DNA from 2 places in the Cryobacterium sp. TMT1-19 genome. Region 1 is predicted to be linked to the other one. Evidence: predicted binding sites of a transcription regulator. Region 1 holds the regulator's gene; the other holds the start of a gene.
What was found. The regulator HspR, encoded in region 1, represses chaperone genes until heat shock. The targets are predictions, from matches to a motif close to AAGTTGAGTCNNNNNGACTCAACTT.

Region 1 (8,395 bases):
ACGTACCTACCCGACTAATCTCTGTCAAATAACGGAAAGCAGTCGATTTCGAGTGCACCAGAGCGATTCGAAATAATCTACATACGCGACTTGACGACCAGCCGAAGAAAGATATTATCTTGGTTTGAACTCGAACGCTCCCTAGGCGGGAGGATATTCGAGAAAAAACTAAAATCTTCGTCCCACTTGAGGCCGGGAAGCTCTGCGGCTTTCCGCACCTGTGGGGTGACTAGAGAGACATTACGGTGAATTCTGGGGGTGCGCAACTCCCTCCCGCATCCCGGGCGTGTCGGCTCCGGCGCCCTGGCGCAAGCCCCCAGGTGCGGGCCTCACGGCGGTCCGGCGCGTCTCAGCGTCCGGTCGAGACCGTGACGGTGAACTTGGCGTTCCGACCGACCTGGTGTGTCGGCCCGACCAATCGCGTCAGCGCGGGGCGATAACCGAGGTGGGTGTTCCACACACTCCACAGTTCACCACCGGGCTGCAACACTCGTCCGGCATCCTCGAACAGTTTCAGGGCTATGCCGGCATGGACCGACGAGCCGATGTGAAAGGGCGGGTTCAGCACAATCAGTTCGGCCGAGGCATCCGGTTGGCTCTGGAGCGCGTCATCCCGCACGACCGTGACCCGGTCGGCAAGCGCATTGGCCACCATGGTGGCCCGCGCTGAGGCGACGGCCGCGGCCGACTGGTCGGTGGCGGTCACCCGCAGGGCGGGACGGCGTCGGGCGAGGGTGGCGGCGAGCACCCCGGTGCCGCAGCCGAGGTCGATGGCGCTCCGAGCATCCGTTTTCATACGATCAAGGAACTCAAGCAGGTAGCGCGTCCCGATATCGACGGTCGCGCCGGCAAACGCAGCCCCGTGGGCGCAGATCGTGAGTCCCAGGTCAGCGTGCTCCACACAATTCGGCCAGGTGGACATCGTCGGCTGAGTTGCGGAGGCTATCGAGGCCGCTGCCCTGAGTACCCGCGACTTCTGCCGGGCCGACGAGACCTGCAGCTCGCCGAAGTGCCGGCGGAGCACCGCGTTCATGGTCGGCGTCATGTGCTTGATGCGTCCGCCGGCGATCACCACCACATCCGGTGCCGCGAAACGACGGATGGCGTCGGCGAACTCATCGAGCGCCGCCAGACTGCGCGGCAGCTGGATCAGTACCACCCGCGCGTTCGCCAGCAGTTCTTCGCCCAGGATGAAAGAGCGGTAGGAATCGACGAGTCCGGCGTCGGCCGCATTCAGGGCGAGGGCCAACTCCCCGGAGAGGACATCCTGGTGCACCCGGATTCCCCGGGCCCCGGCCAGTGCGGCCGCGCCCAGGGTGAGGGCGCCATAGCGGTCCTCGATCACCACGACCTCGCCGGATCCTGCCTCGGCCAGCACGCCCGCCGCCTCGTCGAGGATCAGGCGGTCGCTCGCATCCACGGCGAAGAGATTGTCCGCTTCCACGTCGGGGAAACGCCGCAGGCGGTCAAAGGAAAAATCAGGCATTGCCTCAGGCTAGCCCGCAGGTGCGGCTACTTCTCGTCGCCGATCGGGCGGGAACCCAGGGGGCGCCAGATCACGATCTGGTTGGACCGGCGCGTGCGCGTACCGGCCCGCATCGAGATGACCTCACCGGCCGAGCCGGCCGCGAAGACGCGGCGGCCCGGACGGTTGAGCAGTTCATCGGCCAGCGCAGACTCCAATTCGCGCAGCCGCGATTCGAGCGTGCGCACGTGGTCCTCGAGGTCAATGATGCGACGGATGCCTTCCAGGCTCACACCCTCGGCACCGAGCTCCGCGATCTCGCGGAGCTTGGCCACATCCCGCATCGAGTACCGGCGAGACCGACCGGGGGTGCGGTCGGGACTCACCAGTCCCAGGCGATCGTATTGGCGCAGCGTTTGCGGGTGCATGCCCGCAAGCTCGGCGGCCATCGAGATTACGAAAACCCGGGTGTTCTCGTCCACCGTCAGTCTCTCGCCTTCGCGAGGAGTTCGTCGCGCGGATTCTCCTTCGGCAGTGCTTCCGCGAAGGCCGCGAGTTTTTCCTCGGCGTCCTTCGACAGATGAGACGGAACGGCAACCTGAACCTCCGCCAGCAGGTCCCCGGTGCCCTTGGGCGTCACGACGCCACGCCCCTTGACGCGCAGCACGCGCCCGCTCGGGGTGCCCGGGGCGATGCGCAGTTTGACCGGCGCTCCGCCCAACGTCGGCACCTCGATAGTGGCGCCGAGCGCGGCCTCGACGAACGTGACCGGCACGGAGACCCGCAGGTTCAGCCCGTCGCGTTCGAAGACCGGGTGCTTGCGCACGTTCACCGTGAGTACGATGTCGCCGGACTCGCCGCCGTCGGGGCTGTGCTGCCCCTGGCCGCGGAGCTTGATCTTCTGCCCGTCGGCCACCCCGGCCGGGATCTTCACCTTGATGGCGCGGCCATCCTGCGTTTGCAGGGTGATCTGGTCACCGTGCGTGGCCGTGATGAAGTCGACCGTTGTCGACGCGATCACGTCGCGGCCGCGAGTCGGCCCGCCGTAGCCGCGGAACCCGCCGCTCGAGGTACCGAAACCGCCGCCACCCTGACCGCGGCCGAACATGCCGCCGAGGAGGTCGTCGAAACCGCCCCGCTCATAGGAGTAGCCGGGCTGTTGTTGCCGCGCGCCCCCACCGAACATGCCTCCGAAGACATCGTCGAAGCCTCCGGCCTGCCCGCCACCGGGGCGTGGGGCGGTGAAGCGGGCCCCACCGCCCATCGCGCGCACAGCATCGTATTCCTTGCGTTGGGCAGGGTCACCGATCACCGAGTGTGCCTCGCTGATCTCCTTGAACGTCGCCTCGGCCGCAGGGTTGCCCGGATTGGAGTCCGGGTGGTACTTGCGGGCGAGCTTGCGATAGGCCTTCTTCAGCTCGGCCGGGGTGACGTCCTTTGACACACCCAGGACCTTGTAAAAGTCCTTATCGAACCAGTCCTGGCTAGCCATCGCTCGGTACCTGCACGACGACCTTGGCCACGCGCAGGAGCGACGAGCCGAGGAAGTAGCCGGTCTCGATCACGTCACCGACGGTCTCCGACTCGATGCCCGCGGTGGGCAGCTGGAAGATCGCCTCGTGGATGGTCGGATCGAACGGTTCGCCGACCGTGCCAAAGGACTTCACGCCCAGGCGCTCGACGCTCCCCCGCAGTTTTGCGGCGATCGTGCTGAACGCCGAGTCTTCGACCAGGTCGCCGTGCTTCTCAGCGCGGTCGAGATCGTCGAGCACGGGAATCAGGCCCTTGACGACATCCACGGTGACGCGCTCACGCTCGACCTCGCGGTTGGCCTCGGTGCGGCGACGGTAGTTGGCGTACTCCGCGGTGACCCGCTTGAGGTCGGCCAGGTGCTCGCTCGTGAGCTCATCGACTTCCCGCGTGGCGGCATCCAGGATGTCTTGGACCGTCAGCTCGTCCTCTTCGATACCCTCGGCGGACACCTCGTCGATGTCCTCGACACTCACACCTTCGGCTTCCGCCTCGGCGTCGGCCCCGGGGGCACCCTCAGTGGATGCCCCCTCGTCAAACGGCTCGTCGCCAGGACGCTTGTTGTCGTCTGCCATTACTTCTTGACCTCGTCTTCGTCGTCGACGACCTCGGCGTCAACCACGTCTTCGTCCGAGCCGGCCGCGTCGGCGGTCGGCTCGGAGTCGGTTGGGGCACCGGCCGCGGCATCCGCCTGGCTGGTCTTGTAGATGGCCTCGCCGAGCTTGCCCTGGCTCTCGTTGAGCTTGTCGAAGGCCGTCTTCACGGCCGCATCGTCGTCGCCGACGAGAGCGGCCTTGAGGGCGTCGACGTCGGCCTGAACCTCGGACTTCACGTCCTCGGGCAGCTTCTCGTCGTTCTCCTTGATCAGCTTCTCGATCGAGTAAGCGAGCTGCTCCGCCGTGTTGCGGGTCTCGGCTGCCTCGCGACGGCGCTTGTCCTCGGCGGCGTGCTCTTCGCCCTCGCGCACCATGCGCTCGATGTCTTCCTTCGCGAGCGAGGATCCGCCCGTGATGGTCATCGACTGTTCCTTGCCGGTGCCCTTGTCTTTGGCAGACACGTGCACGATGCCGTTGGCGTCGAGATCGAAGGTAACCTCAACCTGCGGGATGCCGCGCGGGGCCGGCGCGATGCCGGTCAGCTCGAACGTGCCGAGGTTCTTGTTGTCGCGGGTGAACTCGCGCTCGCCTTGGAAGACCTGGATCGCGACGGACGGCTGGTTGTCGTCGGCTGTGGTGAAGGTCTCGCTGCGCTTGGTCGGGATGGCCGTGTTGCGCTCGATCAGGCGCGTCATGATGCCGCCCTTGGTCTCGATGCCGAGGCTCAGCGGGGTGACGTCGATGAGCAGAACATCTTTGCGCTCACCCTTCAGCACGCCGGCCTGCAGTGCGGCGCCAACGGCGACGACCTCGTCCGGATTGACGCCCTTGTTCGGGTCCTTGCCACCGGTCTCGGCCTTGACGAGCTCGTACACGGCGGGCATGCGGGTGGAGCCACCGACGAGAACGACGTGGGCGATATCTTCCACCTTGACCCCGGCTTCACGGATGACGTCCTGGAACGGCTTCTTCGTGCGGTCGAGCAGGTCTTCGGTCATCTTCTCGAACTGGGCGCGGGTAAGCGTCTCGTCGAGGTTGGCCGGGCCATTCTCGGTCAGGGAGAGGTACGGCAGCTGGATGCTCGTCGACATGCTGCTCGAGAGTTCCTTCTTGGCCTGCTCGGCGGCTTCCTTGAGGCGCTGCTTGGCGATCTTGTCCTTGGAGACGTCTACGCCGGTGGTTTCCTTGAACTTCTTGATCAGGTGATCGACGATGCGCTGATCCCAGTCGTCGCCGCCGAGGCGGTTGTCACCGGCAGTCGACCGCACCTGAATGGTGGAGAAGTCGTCGTCCTTGCCTACCTCGAGGAGGGAGACGTCGAAGGTTCCGCCGCCGAGGTCGAAGACCAGGATGAGCTCGTCTTCCTTGCCACGGTCGAGGCCGTAGGCAAGTGCGGCCGCGGTCGGCTCGTTGATGATACGCAGCACGTTAAGGCCGGAGATCTCGCCGGCCTCCTTGGTGGCCTGGCGCTCGGCATCGTTGAAGTACGCGGGAACGGTGATGACGGCATCCGTCACCTTGTCGCCCAGGTACGCCTCGGCATCGCGCTTGAGCTTGGCCAGGATGCGGGCCGAAACTTCTTGCGGGGTGAACTTCTTGTCGTCGATGGCGACTTTCCAGTCGGTGCCCATGTGGCGCTTGACCGACGCGATGGTGCGGTCGACGTTGGTGACGGCCTGGCGCTTGGCGGTCTCGCCGACCAGCACCTCGCCGTCTTTGGTGAAGGCGACGACGGACGGTGTGGTCCGGAAGCCTTCGGCGTTTGCGATGACGGTGGGTTCTCCACCTTCGAGGACGGCCACCACAGAGTTGGTGGTTCCGAGGTCGATGCCTACTGCACGGGCCATGTGTGCGTTCTCCTTTAAAGTATGTTCTCAGCTCGATTTCACAGAGTTGAGTGGTGCTGGCTCAAGTGTGCCAGTGTCCCAAATCTAAAGTCAAGCCACGCACCTGAGAGTTGAGCGTGAACGACTCAACTTTGAGATTTCGTGCAATCGATGGTCTCCGGCCCCCCGCATCCACTAGCCTCAGCGCATGACCGGGATCGCGGAGCAGGGCAGCACGGATGCCCGGGAGCTGCCAGACAAAACGAGCAGACGCCGCGTAGTGGCCTGGAGCTTCTGGGACTGGGGCTCTGCCGCGTTTAATGCGGTGGTCACCACCTTCGTCTTCACCGTCTACATCACGGGCAGCTCGTTCGGCGACAAAGACGTCATTTCCGCCCAGCTCGGCTGGGCCCTCGCTTTCGCCGGCTTGCTGGTAGCCGTGCTGGCCCCGATCACCGGACAGCGCTCGGACACCTCCGGGCGGCGCAAGCTGTGGCTCGGCGTCAACACGTTCATCGTGGTGGGCCTCACCGCGGCGATGTTCTTCGTGGAGGCGTCACCGAGCTTCCTGCTGCTCGGCCTCGTTCTGGTGGCCGCCGGCAACGTCTTCTTCGAGTTCGCCAGCGTCAACTACAACGCCATGCTGTCCCAGGTCTCGACCGCGCGCACCATCGGCAGGGTCAGCGGTTTCGGTTGGGGCATGGGCTACATCGGCGGCATCATGCTGCTGCTCATCGTGTACTTCGGTTTCATCAGCCCCGACGTGGGTCTGTTCGGGGTAACCAGCGAGAACGGCCTCTCGGTGCGGGTCACGATGCTCATCGCGGCCGCCTGGTTCGGCCTGTTCGCCCTGCCGGTGCTGTTCTCGGTTCCCGAATACCGTTCTCCCGCCGCGGTGCGCCGGCCCCGGGTGAGCTTCCTCCGTTCTTACATCGTGCTCGGGCAAGACATCATCCGGCTCTGGAAGACCAGCCGCCAGACGGTGTACTTCCTGATCGCGAGCGCGATCTTCCGCGACGGCCTGGCCGGGGTTTTCACCTTCGGCGGGGTGCTCGCGGCATCCGTCTTCGGATTCTCACCCGGCGAGGTGATCATCTTCGCTATCGCCGCCAATGTCGTGGCGGGCGTGGCCACCATCATCGCCGGCGCGCTTGACGACCGGGTCGGCGCAAAGCCGATCATCGTGACCGCCCTGATCGGCCTGATCGTGTTCGGCAGCATCGTATTCCTGCTGCACGACGGCGGTCAGATCGTGTTCTGGACCGCCGGCCTCGCCTTGACGCTCTTCGTCGGGCCGGCCCAGTCGGCCAGCCGCACCTTCCTGGCACGCCTGATCCCGGCCGGCCGGGAGGGCGAGGTCTTCGGGCTCTACGCCACGACGGGCCGCGCGGTGAGCTTTCTGGCGCCGACCATGTTCGCCCTGATGGTGACGATCTTCGGCGAAACCTATTGGGGCATCCTCGGACTCATGTTGGTTTTGCTCGTGGGGCTGCTTCTCCTGCTGCCGGTGAAGGCCCGCCAGGACCAGGTCGGCTAACGGATGCGGGTGGCCTCGTTGTGCTCGACCAGCACCCAGGTGGAACCTTCGTCGTTGGAGACCCAGCCCTCCCAGGCGTAGGCGTCAGGTGTGATCGAGACGAAGTTCCAGCGGATCGGGCGGCCGTCGGTGCCCGTGCCGTCCTGGCGCAGGCCGTTGCGGTGGGGGGTCGCCACGAGGTGGCAGTACTCGCCGGATGCCGGGGCGAAATAGCTGACCCGCCACACGCCGGCGTAGGAATCATAGACTCGCACGGCCGTGGCGACGGTCTCGAAGCCGGTCGGGTGCGAGTCGCTCACGACGACCTCGACGTCTTGCACCGCACGCCCGTCGAGCACGAAGTCGACGATCCAGGTGAATTCGCGCCCGGTCCATTCGCCGGTCGTCTCGTCGAGGCGGGACCCGGTGGCGGCCCAGGCGCCGACCAGCTGGCCGAAGCGGCGCATCCGCCCCGGGTAGTCGGGTGTCGGTCCCGGCGCGACGAGCGCCTCGGCAAAGCTGGGCACGGATGTGGTCATGGGCCGATTTTACCGGGCGCGTGTTGCATGCGTGTGAACCGGGCTACTCGGCTCTGGTGGTCGATCCTGTCGAGGCCTCCCGCACATCCGTGCAGTGGAAGTTCTGGAACGACCGCGACGCAGTCGGCCCGCGCTGGCCCTGGTAGCGGGAGCTGTATTCGCTTGAGCCGTAGGGACGTTCGGCGGGCGAACTCAGCCGGAAGAAGCAGAGCTGACCGATCTTCATGCCGGGCCACAGCTTGATCGGCAGGGTGGCGACGTTGCTCAACTCGAGCGTCACGTGGCCGGTGAAACCGGGATCGATGAAGCCGGCGGTCGAGTGGGTGAGCAGGCCGAGCCGGCCGAGCGAGCTCTTGCCCTCCAGCCGCGCGGCGACGTCGTCGGGCAGGGTGACCTTCTCGTAGGTGGACCCGAGTACGAACTCACCGGGGTGCAGGATGAACGGTTCGCCCGCGGAGGTCTCGATCAACCGGGTCAGATCGGGCTGGTCTTCGGCCGGATCGATATAGGGGTACTTGTGGTTGTCGAAGAGGCGGAAGAAACCGTCGAGTCGCACGTCGATGCTCGACGGCTGGATCATGTCGGCCTGGTACGGCTCCAGACGGATTCGTTCCGCGTTGATTTCAGCCTTGATTTCGCGATCCGAGAGCAGCACGGTTCCAGCCTAACGGCGCGGACTTGATATGCTGGCACGGTTCCGGTGCGGGCTTGCCTGCGCGACGGACGTGCGGATGTAGTTCAATGGTAGAACTTCAGCTTCCCAAGCTGATAGCGCGGGTTCGATTCCCGTCATCCGCTCACTTGTCATATTTCCCGGTCCTGTGATGCGTCTCGGTGATGCGGCTCTGTGCTGCCCCACGTCGGCGGCCTCCGGTATCGTCGAGACCATGACCGACCCGACACTGCGTATGCCGAACACCGTG
Region 2 (15,077 bases), on a different contig from region 1:
ACGAGCTGCCGTTCGGGGTGACGCGACATGGCCACGATCCGGGAGGCCCCGAGCCGCTTGGCCGCGATGATGGCGCAGAGGCCGACCGCGCCGTCGCCGACGACGACGACCGTGCTGCCCGCGGTCACACCGGCGGAGACCGCGGCGTGGTGGCCGGTGCCCATGACGTCGGCGAGGGTCAGGAGACCGGGAACCTGGGCGTCGGTGGGCAGGGTCGGCGTCGCAACGAGCGACCCGTCGGCGTGCGGCACACGCACTTTCTCGCCCTGGGCGCCGTCGGCGAAGCCGCCGAGCTGGTCGTCCGAGCCCCACCAGCCGCCGTTCAGGCAGGAGGTGCTGGTGCCGTTCTGGCAGTTGATGCAGGTGTTATCGCAGTCGTAGAACGGCGCGATGACGAAGTCGCCGACCTTGACCCGGCTGACGTCGGCGCCGATTTCCTCGACGATACCGACGAACTCGTGGCCGATTCGTTTCGGCTCCTCGGTGGGCTGGATGCCGCGGTAGGGCCAGAGATCTGAGCCGCAGACGCAGGCTGCGACGACGCGCACGATGGCGTCACCGCCGGTGGAGAGAATCGGATCGGATACTTTTTCGAGGCGGATGTCCCGTTCCCCGTAAATCACTGTTGCACGCATGCTTCGACCCTATGCCAGCCCCCTGACCGTCACCGGGGCAGGGGCCCGTTCCGTCGTATTCCCGCCGAATTCCGCTGGACGCGAAATCCGGCGACGGACAGAGCTACAGCAGCGCGTCGTCGTCGAGGTCGGCCGGGTCCACGACCAGCACCGGGGCGGATGCGACGCTGAGCGATTCCCCGTCCGGCGCCAGATCCACCCGCACCGTCTCGCCGTCCCGCACGGCGCCCGACAGGATCGCGGTCGCCAACCTGTCGTCGATCTCGGTCTGCATCAGCCGCCTCAGCGGGCGCGCACCGTAGATCGGGTCGTAGCCGCGTTCCGCCAGCCACGTGCGGGCATCCGGGGTCACGCCCAGCTCGAGCCGCCGCTCGATCAGCCGCTTCTCCAGCCGGTCGACGAGCAGCCCGACGATCTGGCCGAGCTCCGCCATCGACAGCGATTCGAACACGACGATGTCGTCGAGACGGTTGACGAACTCGGGCTTGAACGTCTTGCGCACGAGTGCCTGCACGGCCGCCTCCTTCTCGTCCCGGCTGAGCACCGGGTCGATCAGGAACGCCGACCCGAGGTTCGAGGTCAGCACCAGGATCGTGTTGCGGAAGTCCACGGTGCGGCCCTGGCCATCCGTGAGCCGGCCGTCGTCGAGCACCTGCAGCAAGACATCGAAGACCTCCGGATGAGCCTTCTCAACCTCGTCGAACAAAATCACCGAATACGGGCGGCGGCGCACGGCCTCGGTCAGCTGCCCGCCCTGCTCGTAGCCGATATAGCCGGGAGGTGCCCCGACCAGACGGGACACGGAAAACTTTTCCCCGTACTCGCTCATGTCGATGCGCACCATCGCCTTTTCGTCGTCGAAGAGGAACTCGGCGAGCGCCTTCGCCAGCTCCGTCTTGCCCACGCCGGTCGGCCCGAGGAAGAGGAACGAACCGGTCGGCCGGTCCGGGTCGGAGATGCCGGCCCGGCTGCGGCGCACGGCGTCGGCGACCGCGCGCACGGCCTGCTTCTGCCCGACCAGGCGGTGCCCGAGCTCACCCTCGAGGTTCAGCAGCTTCTCCGTCTCGCCCTGCAGCAGCCGCCCTACCGGAATGCCGGTCCACATCGCGACCACGGCGGCGATGTCCTCCGCGGTGACCTGGTCACCGACCATCCGCGGCCCATCCTGCTCGGTCTGCTCCGCTTCGGCGAGTTCCCGTTCGATCACCGGGATGTCGCCGTACAGCAGCCTGGAAGCCTTCTCCAGGTTGCCCTCGCGCTCGGCCACCTCGGCCTGGCTGCGGGTGCTCACCAAGCGCTTCCTCAGATCGCCGATCCGGTTGAGCGAGGAACGCTCCTTGTCCCAGCGGTCCTGCAGTTCAGCAAGGGCCACCGTGTATTCGGCAAGGTCAGCACGCAACTTCCCCAGGCGAGCCTTAGAGGCGTCGTCCTTCTCTTTTTTCAGCGCGAGCTCTTCCAACTCCAGCCTCTGCACCCTGCGACGCAGTTCGTCGATTTCCACGGGAGCGGAGTCGATCTCCATCCGCAGCCGGCTGGCCGCCTCGTCGATCAGGTCGATGGCCTTGTCCGGCAGCTGGCGGGCGGTGATGTACCGGTTGGAGAGGGAGGCCGCGGCCACCAGCGCCGAGTCCGCGATCGACACCTCATGATGGGCCTCGTAGCGCTCCTTGAGCCCGCGCAGGATGGCCACGGTGTCTTCCGCACTGGGCTCGTCGACCAGCACCGGTTGGAACCGGCGCTCGAGGGCGGCATCCTTCTCGATGAATTCGCGGTACTCGTTGAGCGTGGTCGCACCGATCAGGCGCAACTCGCCGCGGGCGAGCATGGGCTTGAGCATGTTGGAGGCCGCCACGGACCCTTCGCCGCCGCCGGCACCCATCAGGGTGTGCAGCTCGTCGACGAAGGTAATGATCTGCCCCTGCGCGTCGTTGATTTCCTTGAGCACGGCCTTGAGCCGCTCCTCGAACTCGCCGCGGTACTTGGCCCCCGCCACCAGGGCCGCCAGGTCGAGGGAGACCAGCTGCTTGCCCTTGAGGGAGTCGGCCACATCGCCGGCCACGATGCGCTGGGCCAGTCCCTCCACAACGGCGGTCTTGCCCACGCCGGGTTCACCGATCAGCACCGGGTTGTTCTTGGTGCGGCGGGTGAGCACCTGACTGACCCGCCGAATCTCCGCGTCCCGCCCGATCACCGGGTCAAGCTTGCCGGTCCGGGCGATCTCGGTGAGGTTGACGCCGTACTGCTCCAACGCCGTCTTCGCTTCTTCCTGGGGCGGTTGCTGACCTGCTTGCATCGGAAGATCCTCTCTCGGGCCGGCCGCTCGCGCCGCAGGTCGGCAAAAAGCTGAGCCTGTTGGACTCAAGTTTAGGGGACATCGAGAAAACGCGCCAGCGGTCCGGAGACAACTCGGCGGTGCTACGGCGGCGGCCCCATCACGACCCAGTTTTCGTCCGGGTATCCGAATTCCTCCGTCGGATGCCATACTTACCGAACAAAAGACCCGTTTCTACACTCAGCGCAGAGGATCAGACCCGTGGCCACCCTCACCCTTAAAAACTTCATCAACGGCCACTTTGTCACTCCCTCCGGCACCGAGCTGCTCGACATCGTCGATCCCACAACGGGACGCCGGGTTGCCCGGGCCCCGATCTCCACCGCGGCCGACGTCGACGACGCGATGACCGCCGCGAAGACCGCCTTCGGCACCTGGGGCCGCACCACTCCCGCCGAGCGGCAGCGCGCGCTGCTTCGCCTCGCCGACGCGATCGACGCCGAGAGCGACGCCATCGTGGAGGCCCAGCACCGCAACACGGGCCAGCCTCGCGCCACGATCGCCGTTGACGAGGTCGCGGCCGGCGCCGATCAGCTCCGCTTCTTCGCCGGTGCCGCCCGACTGCTCGAGGGCAAGTCCGCCGGTGAATATCTGCCCGGCATGACTTCCTGGGTACGCCGCGAACCGATCGGCGTGGTCGGGCAGGTCACCCCGTGGAACTTCCCCTTCCTGATGGCCATCTGGAAGATCGGCCCCGCGCTGGCGGCCGGCAACACCCTCGTGCTCAAGCCCAGCGACACCACCCCGGAGTCGACCCTCGAACTCGCCCGGATCAGCCAGGGCATCCTCCCCGACGGCGTGATGAACATCGTGCTCGGCAACGGCGGCACCGGGGCCGCGATCGTCGAGCATCCGGTACCCGGCCTGGTCTCGATCACTGGCAGCGTGCGGGCCGGTATGGCCGTCGCCGCCGGCGCCGCGAAGACGCTCAAGCGGGCACATCTCGAGCTCGGCGGCAAGGCGCCGGCCCTGGTCTTCGCCGGCGTCGACGTCAGCGTGACCGCCGCCGCCATCGCCGACTTCTCCTTCTATAACGCCGGGCAGGACTGCACGGCCATCACGCGAGTGCTCGTGCACGAGTCCATCCATGACGAGTTCGTCGACGCACTCGTCGCCGAGGCCCGCAGCCGCACTACCGGGTCGGCCGACGACGCCGACAACTACTTCGGGCCGCTCAACAACGTCAACCATTTCGGCGACGTCTTGCGCAAGGTCGCGGCCCTGCCCGACCACGCTGTCATTGCCACCGGCGGACACCAGGTCGGCACCGAGGGCTTCTTTTTCGAGCCCACAGTCGTCACGCAGGTGCGCCAAACGGATGCGATCGTGCAGGAGGAAACGTTCGGCCCGGTGATCACGGTGCAGCCCTTCACGTCGGAGGAGCACGCGGTCACGCTCGCGAACGATGTCAACTACGCGCTCGCCTCCAGCGTGTGGACCCTCGACCACGCCACGGCCATGCGGGTCTCCCGCGACCTCGACTTCGGCGCGGTGTGGATCAACACCCACCTCCTGCTGACCGCCGAGATGCCACACGGCGGTTTCAAGCAGTCCGGATACGGCAAAGACCTGTCGATGTACGGCGTCGAGGACTACACCCGGATCAAGCACGTGATGAGCGCGCTGGAATAAACACGGGTCTCGACAGGCTCGACCACCGCCAGGCTCGACCACCTCCAACGAGAACAGAGGCCCCTCGATGACTTTCCATCCGCTCGACCCGCTCTCCGCCGCTGAGTTCACCTCCGCCGTCGCCATCCTCGCCCGCGAGCGCGGCGTCGCCGACGGGTGGCGGTTCACTTCGATCGAGCTGGTCGAGCCGCCCCGGAGCGCCGTCGCCGAGTTCACAGCCACCAGCGCGGTTCCCGACCGACGCGCACGGCTGGTCGTGCTCCACCGCGCCGAGAACACCACCTGGGTGAGCGTCGTCTCGCTCACGACCGACGCCCTGCTCGAGTGGGAAACGGTGCCGGGGATGCAGGCGAACTTCACCGTCGACGAGTGGGAGGAAGCCGACGCCGCCCTTCGCGCCCACCCCGACGTGATCGCCGCTCTCGCCCGCCGGGGCATCACCGACCTCGACCTGGTCTTCATCGACACCTGGACCTACGGCGACGCGGTAATCCCCGACCGGTATCGCGGCCGCCGCCTGGGCTGGTCAGACGTCTGGGTCCGGGCGTCCACCGACGCCAACCCCTATGCGGGACCGGTCAGCGGCCTGCACTTCGTGCTCGACGTCAACACCATGGAACTGCTCGAGGTGGAGGACTCGTTCACGGTCGAACCGCCGGCGGGAATGGGCGAATACGTGCCGCACCTGGTGCCCCGGCGCATCCGGGATCGAAGCCCGCGCCCGCCGCTCACCCCGCTCGACATCGGGCAGCCCGACGGCCCGAGCTTCACGCTCGACGGCAACCTGGTCGAGTGGCAGAACTGGTCGCTCCGGGTGGGCTTCAACTACCGCGAGGGCATGACCCTGCACACCGTGGGCGACCGGGACGGCGGCCGGGTGCGGCCCATCGCCAACCGGTTGTCGTTCGCGGAGATGGTCGTGCCCTACCGCGACCCCAGCGTCGACCATTTCCGTCGCACCGCCTTCGACATCGGCGAGTGGGGCCTCGGCTTCATGACCACCTCGCTCGAGCTCGGCTGCGACTGCCTCGGCGAAATCCGCTACCTCGATGCCGTGCTGCACAACAGCAAGGGCGAGCCGTACAGCATCCCGAACGCGTTCTGCATCCACGAGGAAGACAACGCGGTGCTCTGGAAGCACGTCGACCACAACGGCAGTGCCGAGGTGCGACGGATGCGCCGGCTCGTCGTGTCCTTCCACGTCACGGTCGCGAACTACGAGTACCTCGTCTATTGGCGCTTCTACCAGGACGGCAACATGGAATGCGAGGTGCGCGCCACCGGGATCATGGTGGTGACGCACCTCGACGAGGGCCAGCCGCACCCCAACGGAACCCTGGTCGACACGCGCACCTACGCGCCGTTCCACCAGCACTTCATCGTGGCCCGGATGGACCTCGACGTCGACGGCCGCGAGAACACGGTGTTCCGCACCGAGACGCAGGCCGAGCCGATCAGCGCCGCAAACCCGCTCGGCCTCGCGATCACCCAGCTGAACACCCCGATCGAGACCGAGGGGTTCGACGACTACAACTGGGACACCCAACGGACCTGGAAGGTCGTGAACGAGAACTCGCTCAACGGCCTCGGCACCCCCGTGTCCTACAAGCTGGTGCCCGGCGGAGCCATCCCGTCCTTCTTCGACCAGGCGGCGCCTGCCCTCCAACGCGCCCAGGTGATCGGGCACACGGTCTGGGTCACCCCGAACGACGAGTCCGAACGCTGGCCCTGCGGCGAGTTCGTCAATCAGAGCGCGGTCGACCACGGCCTGCCCGAGTGGATCCAGGCTCGCCGGCCGGTGCGGAACGCCGATATCGTGCTCTGGTACGTCTTCGGTATCCACCACATCACCCGACCGGAAGAGTGGCCGATCATGCCGGTCGACACCGTGTCGTTCTGGCTCAAGCCGGTCGGCTTCTTCGACCGCAATCCGTCGCTCGACGTGGAACGCAGCCCGGCGCACTGTGCGCCGGGCGAGCACGCCGGGCATGACCATGAACATGACCAGCCCGCCCATAATCCACACCACTATGACCACTGAGTGCGACACCCGTCGCGAACCGAGGGAGAAACCAGCGTGACCCGAGTAGCCAACTACGTCATCGCATACGAAGCGACCGAACGGGGCAATGACACCGTCGAGCTGGGTGTCGCGCTGGCGCGCCTGACCCGCTCCGAGCTGCGTCTGTGCCTCGTGCTTCCGCATCATTCATCCACCGTCCCGGCCCGGGTCGGTGCTTCCACCTCCCCCGACTACCAGGCTCTGCTCGAGGAGCAGGCCCTCGAATGGCTGGAACAGGGCAAGGCCCTGGTTCCCGATGACGTGGTCGCCACCATGCATCTCCTCTACGCCGACTCCACCACGGAAGGGCTGCTCCAGGCCGCTCGCGCGTTCGACTCGGACCGCATCGTCGTCGGGGCCTCACGCCGCGGCCTGATGAACCGATTCACGATCGGCAGCGTGGCCAACGCGCTCCTGCACGCCTCGCCGGCGCCCGTCGCCCTCGCGCCCCGCGGCTACAAGGCTCCCGCACAGCTGACCCGGATCACCTGCGCCATCGGCACCCGGCCGGGCTGGAAGACGCTGCTCGACTCACTGGTGGCCTTCTCGGCGGACCTCACGGTCGACCTGCGTTTCGTCACGCTCGTGGAGGTCGACGCCGGTCGTCGGCACCCGGTCGACGAGAGCGAGAGCCAGGCCCACCTCGACGGCGTCCTGGAGTACTTCCAGAGTCGGTCGAAGGCGCGCGGCACCATCACCACCGAGGTCGCGTCCGGGCACACCGTCGAGGCCGCCGTCGAGGCCCTCGACTGGCAGCCGTCCGAAATCGCCTTCGTCGGCTCCAGCCGGCTGGCTCAGCCCACCACGATTTTCCTCGGCATCACCGCGCACCGCATGCTGCACGCGCTCCCCGTTCCCCTCATCGTGGTTCCCACCGGCACTGACGCCCGTAAGCCGCACTGACCCTAAGGACAGTCCATGACTAGCCAATCTCCCTCCTCGGGCTCCACGCCCGGCACCTCCACCCTCACCGGCGGCCTTTCCGAGAAGGGCCTCAGCGCTGGCTCCATCGGGCTTCTCGGCGCCACGGTCATCGGCATCTCGTGCATCGCGCCGGCGTACACCCTGACGGCCTCCCTCGGCCCGACGGTCGCGGCCGTCGGCACCCAGATGCCGGGCATCTTCCTGGTCGGGTTCATCCCCATGCTGCTGGTGGCGCTCGGCTACCGCGAGCTCAACAACGCCATGCCGGATGCCGGCACCTCCTTCACGTGGGCCACCCGCGCCTTCGGGCCGTGGCTCGGCTGGATGGGCGGCTGGGGTCTGATCGTCGCGACGGTGGTCGTGCTCTCCAACCTCGCCGGAGTCGCCGTCGACTTCTTCTATCTGATGCTCGCCCAGCTTCTCGGCAACCCGAGCCTCGCCGACCTGACGAACAATGTTGTGATCAACGTGCTCACCTGTCTGGTGTTCATGGTGGCGGCCTGTTATGTCTCGTACCGCGGCATGGAGACCACGAAGGCCGTGCAGTACGTGCTCGTGGCCTTCCAGCTGATCGTGCTGGTCTGGTTCAGCGTCGCCGCCCTGCTGCAGGTCGTAGAAGGCACCGCCTTCGATGCCCTTGCGTTCAGCGCCGACTGGTTCAACCCGTTCCTCGCCCCTTCGTTCTCGGCCTTCGCGGCCGGGGTCTCGCTCTCGATCTTCATCTTCTGGGGCTGGGACGTCACCCTGACCATGAACGAGGAGACCAAGAACCCGAAGACAACCCCCGGGCGTGCGGCGACGTTGACCGTGGGCATCATCTTCGCGCTCTACATCCTCGTGGCGGTCGCCGCCCTGATGTTCTCCGGCATCGGCGCCGGCGAATTCGGACTCGGCAATGAGGAGATCCAGGGCAACGTGTTCGCCGCCCTCGCCGGACCGGTGATGGGTCCCTTCGCCATTCTGATGTCGCTGGCCGTGTTGTCCAGCTCGGCCGCGTCGCTGCAGTCGACCTTCGTCGGGCCGGCACGCACCATGCTCTCGATGGGCCACTACAAAGCGTTCCCGAAGCGGTTCGCCTCAATCAGCCCGCGCTACAAGTCCCCGGCCTTCGCCACCGTAATGGCAGGAATCGTGGCCTGGGGCTTCTACGCGATCATGCGCGTGCTCAGCACCGATGTGCTCACCGACACGATCCTGACCCTGGGCATGATGATCTGCTTCTACTACGGGGTCACCGCGTTTGCCTGCGTCTGGTACTTCCGCGACTCGCTGAACGGGCCCCGGGCCATCCTGCTCAAACTCCTGGCGCCGCTGATCGGCGGGGTCATCCTGCTGGTCATCTTCGCAACCACTCTCTACGACAGCATGAACCCCGACTACGGCAGCGGATCGAACATCGGCGGGGTCGGGCTCGTGTTCATCCTCGCGATGGTGCTGTTCATCGGCGGCCTCGTGCTGATGCTGATCCAGCGCAGCGTCAACCCGGCCTTCTTCCAGGGAAAGACGTTGACGAAGGGGTCCTCGAAGGAACACGGGCACGTCGAGTAGCTCCCTGATGCGCCCGGCCGGGCCTGCACGGCCGGGCCGGGGCATGAAAGAATGGTTCCCGCCATGGCCCACACGTTCAGCTCCCACGACATCGCGCTCCTTGTGGGCAGCCAGGCGTTCTCACGCGGCGAACGCTACGCCCGCAACGGCCACGTTGATGCCGAGACCTGGTTCGGCTCGAACACCCAGCTCTTCGGCATGGTGCGCGGTTCTCACCCGACGCCCTATTCGGTGACCGTCTCGTTCACCCTTGATTCCGCCGGCGCCGCGGTGCGGGCATCCGGCGTCTGCACCTGCCCGATGAAGCGCAACTGCAAGCATGTCGCCGCGCTGCTGATCGCGAGCCAGGGCGGCGCCGTGGGCCGCAGCCTCGGCGGAGTGCCGGGTGCCCCCGCCACCGCCCTGGGCCGCGAGCCCGGGTCGGCCGTCGGCACCGCCGGGTTCTCCGCAAGGGCAGCATGGCGAAGTACGCTGGCTCCTCTGGCGCGACCGGATTCCGCGCCGTCCGCAGACACCCGCCTCGCCCTCCAGTTCCAACTTCTCGCTCCTGAGCACGGGCGTTTCGCCAGTCAGCCGGGGCTGCGCCGGCTGGCGGCGCGGCCCGTGATGATGGGCAAGCAGGGCAAGTGGATCCGGGGCAGCGTCACCTGGGAGAACCTGACCACCGACGGGGCGCTCGACCGCGGCCAGCTGCGGGTGCTCTCGGTGCTCTACGCGCTGCAGTTCGCGGCCCGCCCGTACTACGCCACCTCCACCCAGTGGATTCCGGTCGACGCTTTCCCCGACCGAGCGCTCTGGGACCTGCTCGACGACGCGGCGAACGCCGGGCTCCCCCTGGTCTCTGCCACGGCGCAGCAGGATCCCGTGCTCGTCTCGCCCGTTCCTGCGTGCCTCGAGCTGGACATCCGTCGTGTGTCCGAAGGCCTCACGCTACGCCCCGTCCTGCTGCTGGGCGACGAGCCGCAGGCGCGCGGCACGTTCGGGTTCATCGGCAACCCCGCCCACGGCGTCTACACCTGGGCGGGCCAGTCCGGCAGCGATTCCCCGCAGATCACCCTCGCCCCGCTGTCGGGCGAGATCAGCCGGGAGCTGCGGGCCATGGCGGCCTCCGACACCATCGCGGTGCCCGGCGCGGACGAGGCCGACTTCCTGGCCGAGTTCTACCCGTTCCTTCGACACCGGGTCACCGTGACCAGCCGGGACGAGTCGTTCGCCCTGCCCGAGACCCCGCAGCCCGTGCTGGCCCTGACCGTCACGCACCAGATGGATGCCCGCATCACCCTGCACTGGGTGTGGCACTACCCGGAATACCACCAGCCACTCCGCCCGGTGCCGGACGATGACAGGTTTCGCGACGGCACCCGGGAGGGACAGATCCTGCACGACGTGCAGGCGCTCCTCACCTCCGTGCCGGCCCTGGTAGGGCAGCAGAGCGGCCTGCCGGTACTGATCGAGCGCGCCACCCTGGCCGACACCGCCATGCTCGGCTTCCTCGACTCCGTGGTGCCGACCCTGGCGGCCGCAGACCATGTCACCGTGCTGGTCGCCGGCGATGCCCCCGACTACCGCCAGGCCGACGAGGCGCCGGTGATCACCGTGGGCACCACCGAACGCCCGGATGACCGGGACTGGTTCGACCTGCAGGTGGCCGTCAGCATCGACGGGGAGGAGATCCCGTTCGACAGCCTGTTCCGGGCCCTGGCGGTCGGTCAGCAGCTGATGATCCTGCCCAGCGGCACCTGGTTCAACCTCGACCGCCCCGAACTGCACACGCTCCGCCGGCTGATCGAGGAGGCCCGAGGGCTGCAGGACGCCGGCGCCGAGTCCCTGGGGATCAGCCCGTTCCAGGCCGACCTCTGGGAGGAGCTGCAGTCCCTCGGGGTCGTCGCCGGCCAGGCGGCCGCGTGGCGCGACACCGTGTCCGGGCTCACCGACGTCGCCCAGATTCCGGAACAGCCGCTGCCGGCCGGGGTCGACGCCACCCTGCGCGGCTATCAGCAGGCCGGTTTCGAGTGGGTGAGCTTTCTCTACGACCATCAACTGGGCGGCATCCTCGCCGACGACATGGGCCTCGGCAAGACCCTGCAGGCCATCGCCCTGATGGAACGCGTGCGGGAGCAGCCGGGGCAGAGCGCGCCGTTCCTGGTCGTGGCACCCACCAGCGTGGTCTCCAACTGGGCGGCCGAGTGCGCCCGATTCGCGCCCGGCCTGCGAGTGGCCGCGATCACCGAGACCGCCGGCAAGCGCAGCAGCACCCTGGCCTCGCTGCACGCCGGCGCGGACGTCGTCGTCACCTCGTACACGCTATTCCGGCTGGACTTCGGCGACTACGAGGCCCTGGCCTGGTCCGGGCTACTGCTCGACGAAGCCCAGTTCGTCAAGAACCGCAAGTCCCGCGCCCACCAGTGCGCCCGCCGCCTGGCCACCCCGTTCAAGCTCGCGATCACGGGCACGCCGCTGGAGAACAACCTGATGGAGTTCTGGTCGCTGCTCTCAATCACGGCACCGGGACTGTTCCCCAGCCCCGGCCGCTTCGGCGACTACTACCAGAAACCGATCGAGAAGGATGCCGACGGCGACCGGCTCGACCAGCTGCGCCGCCGCATCCGCCCGTTCATGCTGCGCCGCACGAAGGAGCAGGTGGCCGGCGACCTGCCCACCAAGCAGGAGCAGGTGCTTGAGCTCACGCTGCACCCGAAGCACCGCGCGGTCTACGACACCCACCTGCAGCGGGAACGGCAGAAGGTGCTCGGCCTGATCGACGACATGAACTCCAACCGTTTCGAGATCTTCCGCTCGCTCACCATGCTGCGCCAACTCAGCCTCGATGCCAGCCTCTACGACACGAAGTACGACGACATCCCGTCGACCAAGCTCGACGTGCTCCTCGAACTGCTGGAGGACGTCGTCGCCGGCGGGCATCGCACCCTCATTTTCAGCCAGTTCACAAAGTACCTGGGCAAGGCACGCGCACGCCTCGACGCCGCGGGCATCAGCTATTCCTACCTCGACGGCAAGACCCGCAACCGGGCGCAGGTGATCGAGAGCTTCAAGACCGGCGACAATTCGGTCTTCCTGATCAGCCTCAAGGCCGGCGGGTTCGGCCTGAACCTGACCGAGGCCGACTACGCCATCCTGCTCGACCCGTGGTGGAACCCGGCCACCGAGGCGCAGGCCGTGGACCGCATGCACCGGATCGGCCAGACGAAGAACGTCTTCGTCTACCGCCTGGTCTCCCGGGACACGATCGAGGAAAAGGTGATGGCCCTCAAGGCCACGAAGGCCCGTCTCTTCGAGAGCGTGATGACGGATGGCGCCGCGCGCGGGACCGCCCTGACGGCCGCCGACATCCGTGAGCTGCTCGCTTAGCCCACGCACCGGTACCCGTCCGCTGGGTCGCCCGCGCTGTCGCCAGCGCTGTCGCCCGCACGAGTGCCCGCCCCGGGCACGCGAGTAGGCTTTCAGCTGCCGGTCACGAGACCGCCGTCCCAGCAAGAGGTAGCCCATGCCGCAGCACCGCCCGTTCGCTCCCCTGGCCGAATCCACCGTGATCGGAGCCGAGGGCTGGCCGGCCGGGCTGGTCGCCGCCGTGCGCGCGTCGACCGAGGCGGCGGCACGCGCCACACTGCCCTGGGTGGGTCGCGGCGACAAGATCGCCGCCGACCAGGCGGCCGTCACCGCCATGCGTGCCGTTCTCCTGGCCGCGCCTTTTCGCGGAACCGTCGTGATCGGCGAGGGCGAGAAGGACCAGGCCCCCATGCTTGCCAACGGGGAGCAGCTCGGCACGGGGAACGGACCGGACTGCGACATCGCAGTCGACCCGCTCGACGGCACGACCCTCGTCGCCCGGAACCTGCCCGGGGCGGTGTGCGTGATCGCCATCTCCCCCCGAGGCACGATGTTCGATCCCGCCGGTGTCTTCTACATGGAGAAGCTCATCTCAGGCCCAGCCGGTCACGGCGTGCTGGACCTGCACGTCTCCGCCACCCGCAACCTCCGTGCGTTCTCGCTCGCCAGCGGCATCCCCGAGACCGCGCTCACCGTCGCTGTGCTCGACAAACCGCGCCACGTCGAACTCATCCGCGAACTCGAGTGCGCCGGAGCACGCGTGCTCCGCACGGCCGAGGGTGACGTCTCCACGGCCATCGCCGCCGCATCGACGGATGCCGCGGTCGACCTCTCGATGGGAATCGGCGGTACCCCGGAAGGCGTCATCGCGGCCTGCGCCGTGCGCGCCCTCGGCGGCGTGATGCTCGGGCGGATGGCCCCGCAGAGTGAGCCCGAAGAGCGCGGCGCCCGGGCCGCGGGCCTCGACCTCGCCCGCATCTACAACGCAGCAGACCTGGTGGCGAGCAAGCACGTGCTTTTCGCGTCGTCCCCGGTCACCTAAGCCACCGCGCTCTGTTCCAAAAGTCGATCCGCCCGATGTTCGACCCGGTCGAGACCCGATTCATCTCCCGACCTCAGCCCGAGGCAGAATAGAACGGTGAGTTCCACAACTACCTTCGCCCTGATCCGCCACGGCCAGACCGACTGGAATGCCGCTCTGCGTATCCAGGGCCACTCCGACATCCCGCTCAATGACACCGGGCGTGGCCAGGCAGCGGATGCCGTCGGCCACCTGGCCGCACAGGAGTGGGACTTCATCGTCTCCTCACCGCTCAGCCGCGCAGCCGAGACGGCCGATCTCATCGCCCGAGGCCTCGGCCTGACCGTCACCGGTCGCATCCCTGGGATCGTCGAGCGCAACTACGGTTCCGCCGAGGGACTGAGCGCAGGCCCCGAGCTGGACGCGCTCCGCGTCCCCGGCGGCCCCACCGGAATCGGCGGCTTCCACGGCGCCGAAACCGAGGCCAGTGTCGCCGACCGCGGAGTCGAGGCCCTGCAGCTGCTCGCCCGCAACCACCCGGGTGCCCGCATCATCGTCGTCAGCCACGGAACGCTGATCCGACTGACGCTGATGCAGGCGCTCGAGAAGCCCGTCGACACGATCAGGAACGCCTCCCTCAACGTGGTCGTCCATGACCAGGCCGGCTGGACCCTCGACATCCTCAACGGCGAGCCCGTCTCCGCCGGCAACCTCCTCCCCATCAACTAGCAGCCGCCGGTCCCGCACCCCGCATGACTGTTCCCGGAACGGGCCTACTCACCCTCGCTTAACGACGGCAGGCCCCCTCGCGGGGTGGCCCTCTGTCGTTGGTGCAGGTGTGCGCCCTCGCACCAGGGCCCGCGTGTGTGTGGCTAACTCAGGACATCCGTTGCCCGCAGTAGACGGCCGCCGCGGGTTAGTGCGGCATAGGTGCGGATGCCCGGCACGGCCCGGCTGGATCTCCTGAGTTGGCCACGACCGCTCCCAGATGTGCGCCGCGGGGTGGGGGGTGGTGCGCGCTTGGTTTGTGTGGGTTCGGCTGGTGTACCGCCGGGTCGTGTGCGGCGGTGAACGGATGGGGCGGGGCTGTTGCTGTCGGAGGGCCACCGGGGCGGGGCGGTGGTGGTGGTGGTGGTGCTGGTGCTGGTGGTGCTGGTTAACGCACAATGGCCACCCGTTAGGGTGGCCATTGTGTGTGTTGCTACGTTGAGTCCGGCGGTGTCCTACTCTCCCACAGGGTCCCCCCTGCAGTACCATCGGCGCTGAGAGTCTTAGCTTCCGGGTTCGGAATGTGACCGGGCGTTTCCCTCTCGCTATAGCCGCCGAAACATCTTTCGATGAATCGAACCTATATTTTTTAGTTATAGAGCCCCTCGGTGTTTATGAGGCACCGTGGGGCGTTGTTCTCGACCGTACATCGAGAACCACATAGTGGACGCTTGCAGCTTATTCAAACTGGTGTGTTATCAAATTATTGGCTTATTAGTACCGGTCAGCTCCGAGGGTCTTTAGTCCCCTCTTCCACATCCGGCCTATCAACGCAGTAGTCTAGCTGCGAGCCTCTCCCCCGAAGGG

Region 2: the regulator HspR is predicted to act here: its motif matches at 2,976-3,000, upstream of E3T40_RS13140 (ATP-dependent Clp protease ATP-binding subunit).

What each region holds. Positions count from the first base shown of each region.
Region 1 is NZ_SOHB01000043.1:950-9,344, reverse strand. It holds gene E3T40_RS11980 (class I SAM-dependent methyltransferase) at 350-1,486, opposite strand; gene E3T40_RS11975 (heat shock protein transcriptional repressor HspR) at 1,513-1,947, opposite strand; gene E3T40_RS11970 (DnaJ C-terminal domain-containing protein) at 1,950-2,957, opposite strand; gene E3T40_RS11965 (nucleotide exchange factor GrpE) at 2,950-3,570, opposite strand; gene dnaK (molecular chaperone DnaK) at 3,570-5,438, opposite strand; gene E3T40_RS11955 (MFS transporter) at 5,626-6,954, shown strand; gene E3T40_RS11950 (hypothetical protein) at 6,951-7,472, opposite strand; gene dcd (dCTP deaminase) at 7,516-8,127, opposite strand; tRNA gene E3T40_RS11940 (tRNA-Gly) at 8,200-8,270, shown strand; gene E3T40_RS11935 (hypothetical protein) at 8,360-8,395, shown strand, end outside.
Region 2 is NZ_SOHB01000050.1:22,780-37,856, forward strand. It holds gene E3T40_RS13135 (zinc-dependent alcohol dehydrogenase family protein) at 1-635, opposite strand, end outside; gene E3T40_RS13140 (ATP-dependent Clp protease ATP-binding subunit) at 739-2,928, opposite strand; gene E3T40_RS13145 (aminobutyraldehyde dehydrogenase) at 3,169-4,599, shown strand; gene E3T40_RS13150 (primary-amine oxidase) at 4,667-6,640, shown strand; gene E3T40_RS13155 (universal stress protein) at 6,677-7,564, shown strand; gene E3T40_RS13160 (APC family permease) at 7,580-9,133, shown strand; gene E3T40_RS13165 (DEAD/DEAH box helicase) at 9,197-12,502, shown strand; gene E3T40_RS13170 (fructose-bisphosphatase class II family protein) at 12,639-13,523, shown strand; gene E3T40_RS13175 (histidine phosphatase family protein) at 13,620-14,231, shown strand; rRNA gene rrf (5S ribosomal RNA) at 14,713-14,829, opposite strand; rRNA gene E3T40_RS13190 (23S ribosomal RNA) at 14,965-15,077, opposite strand, start outside.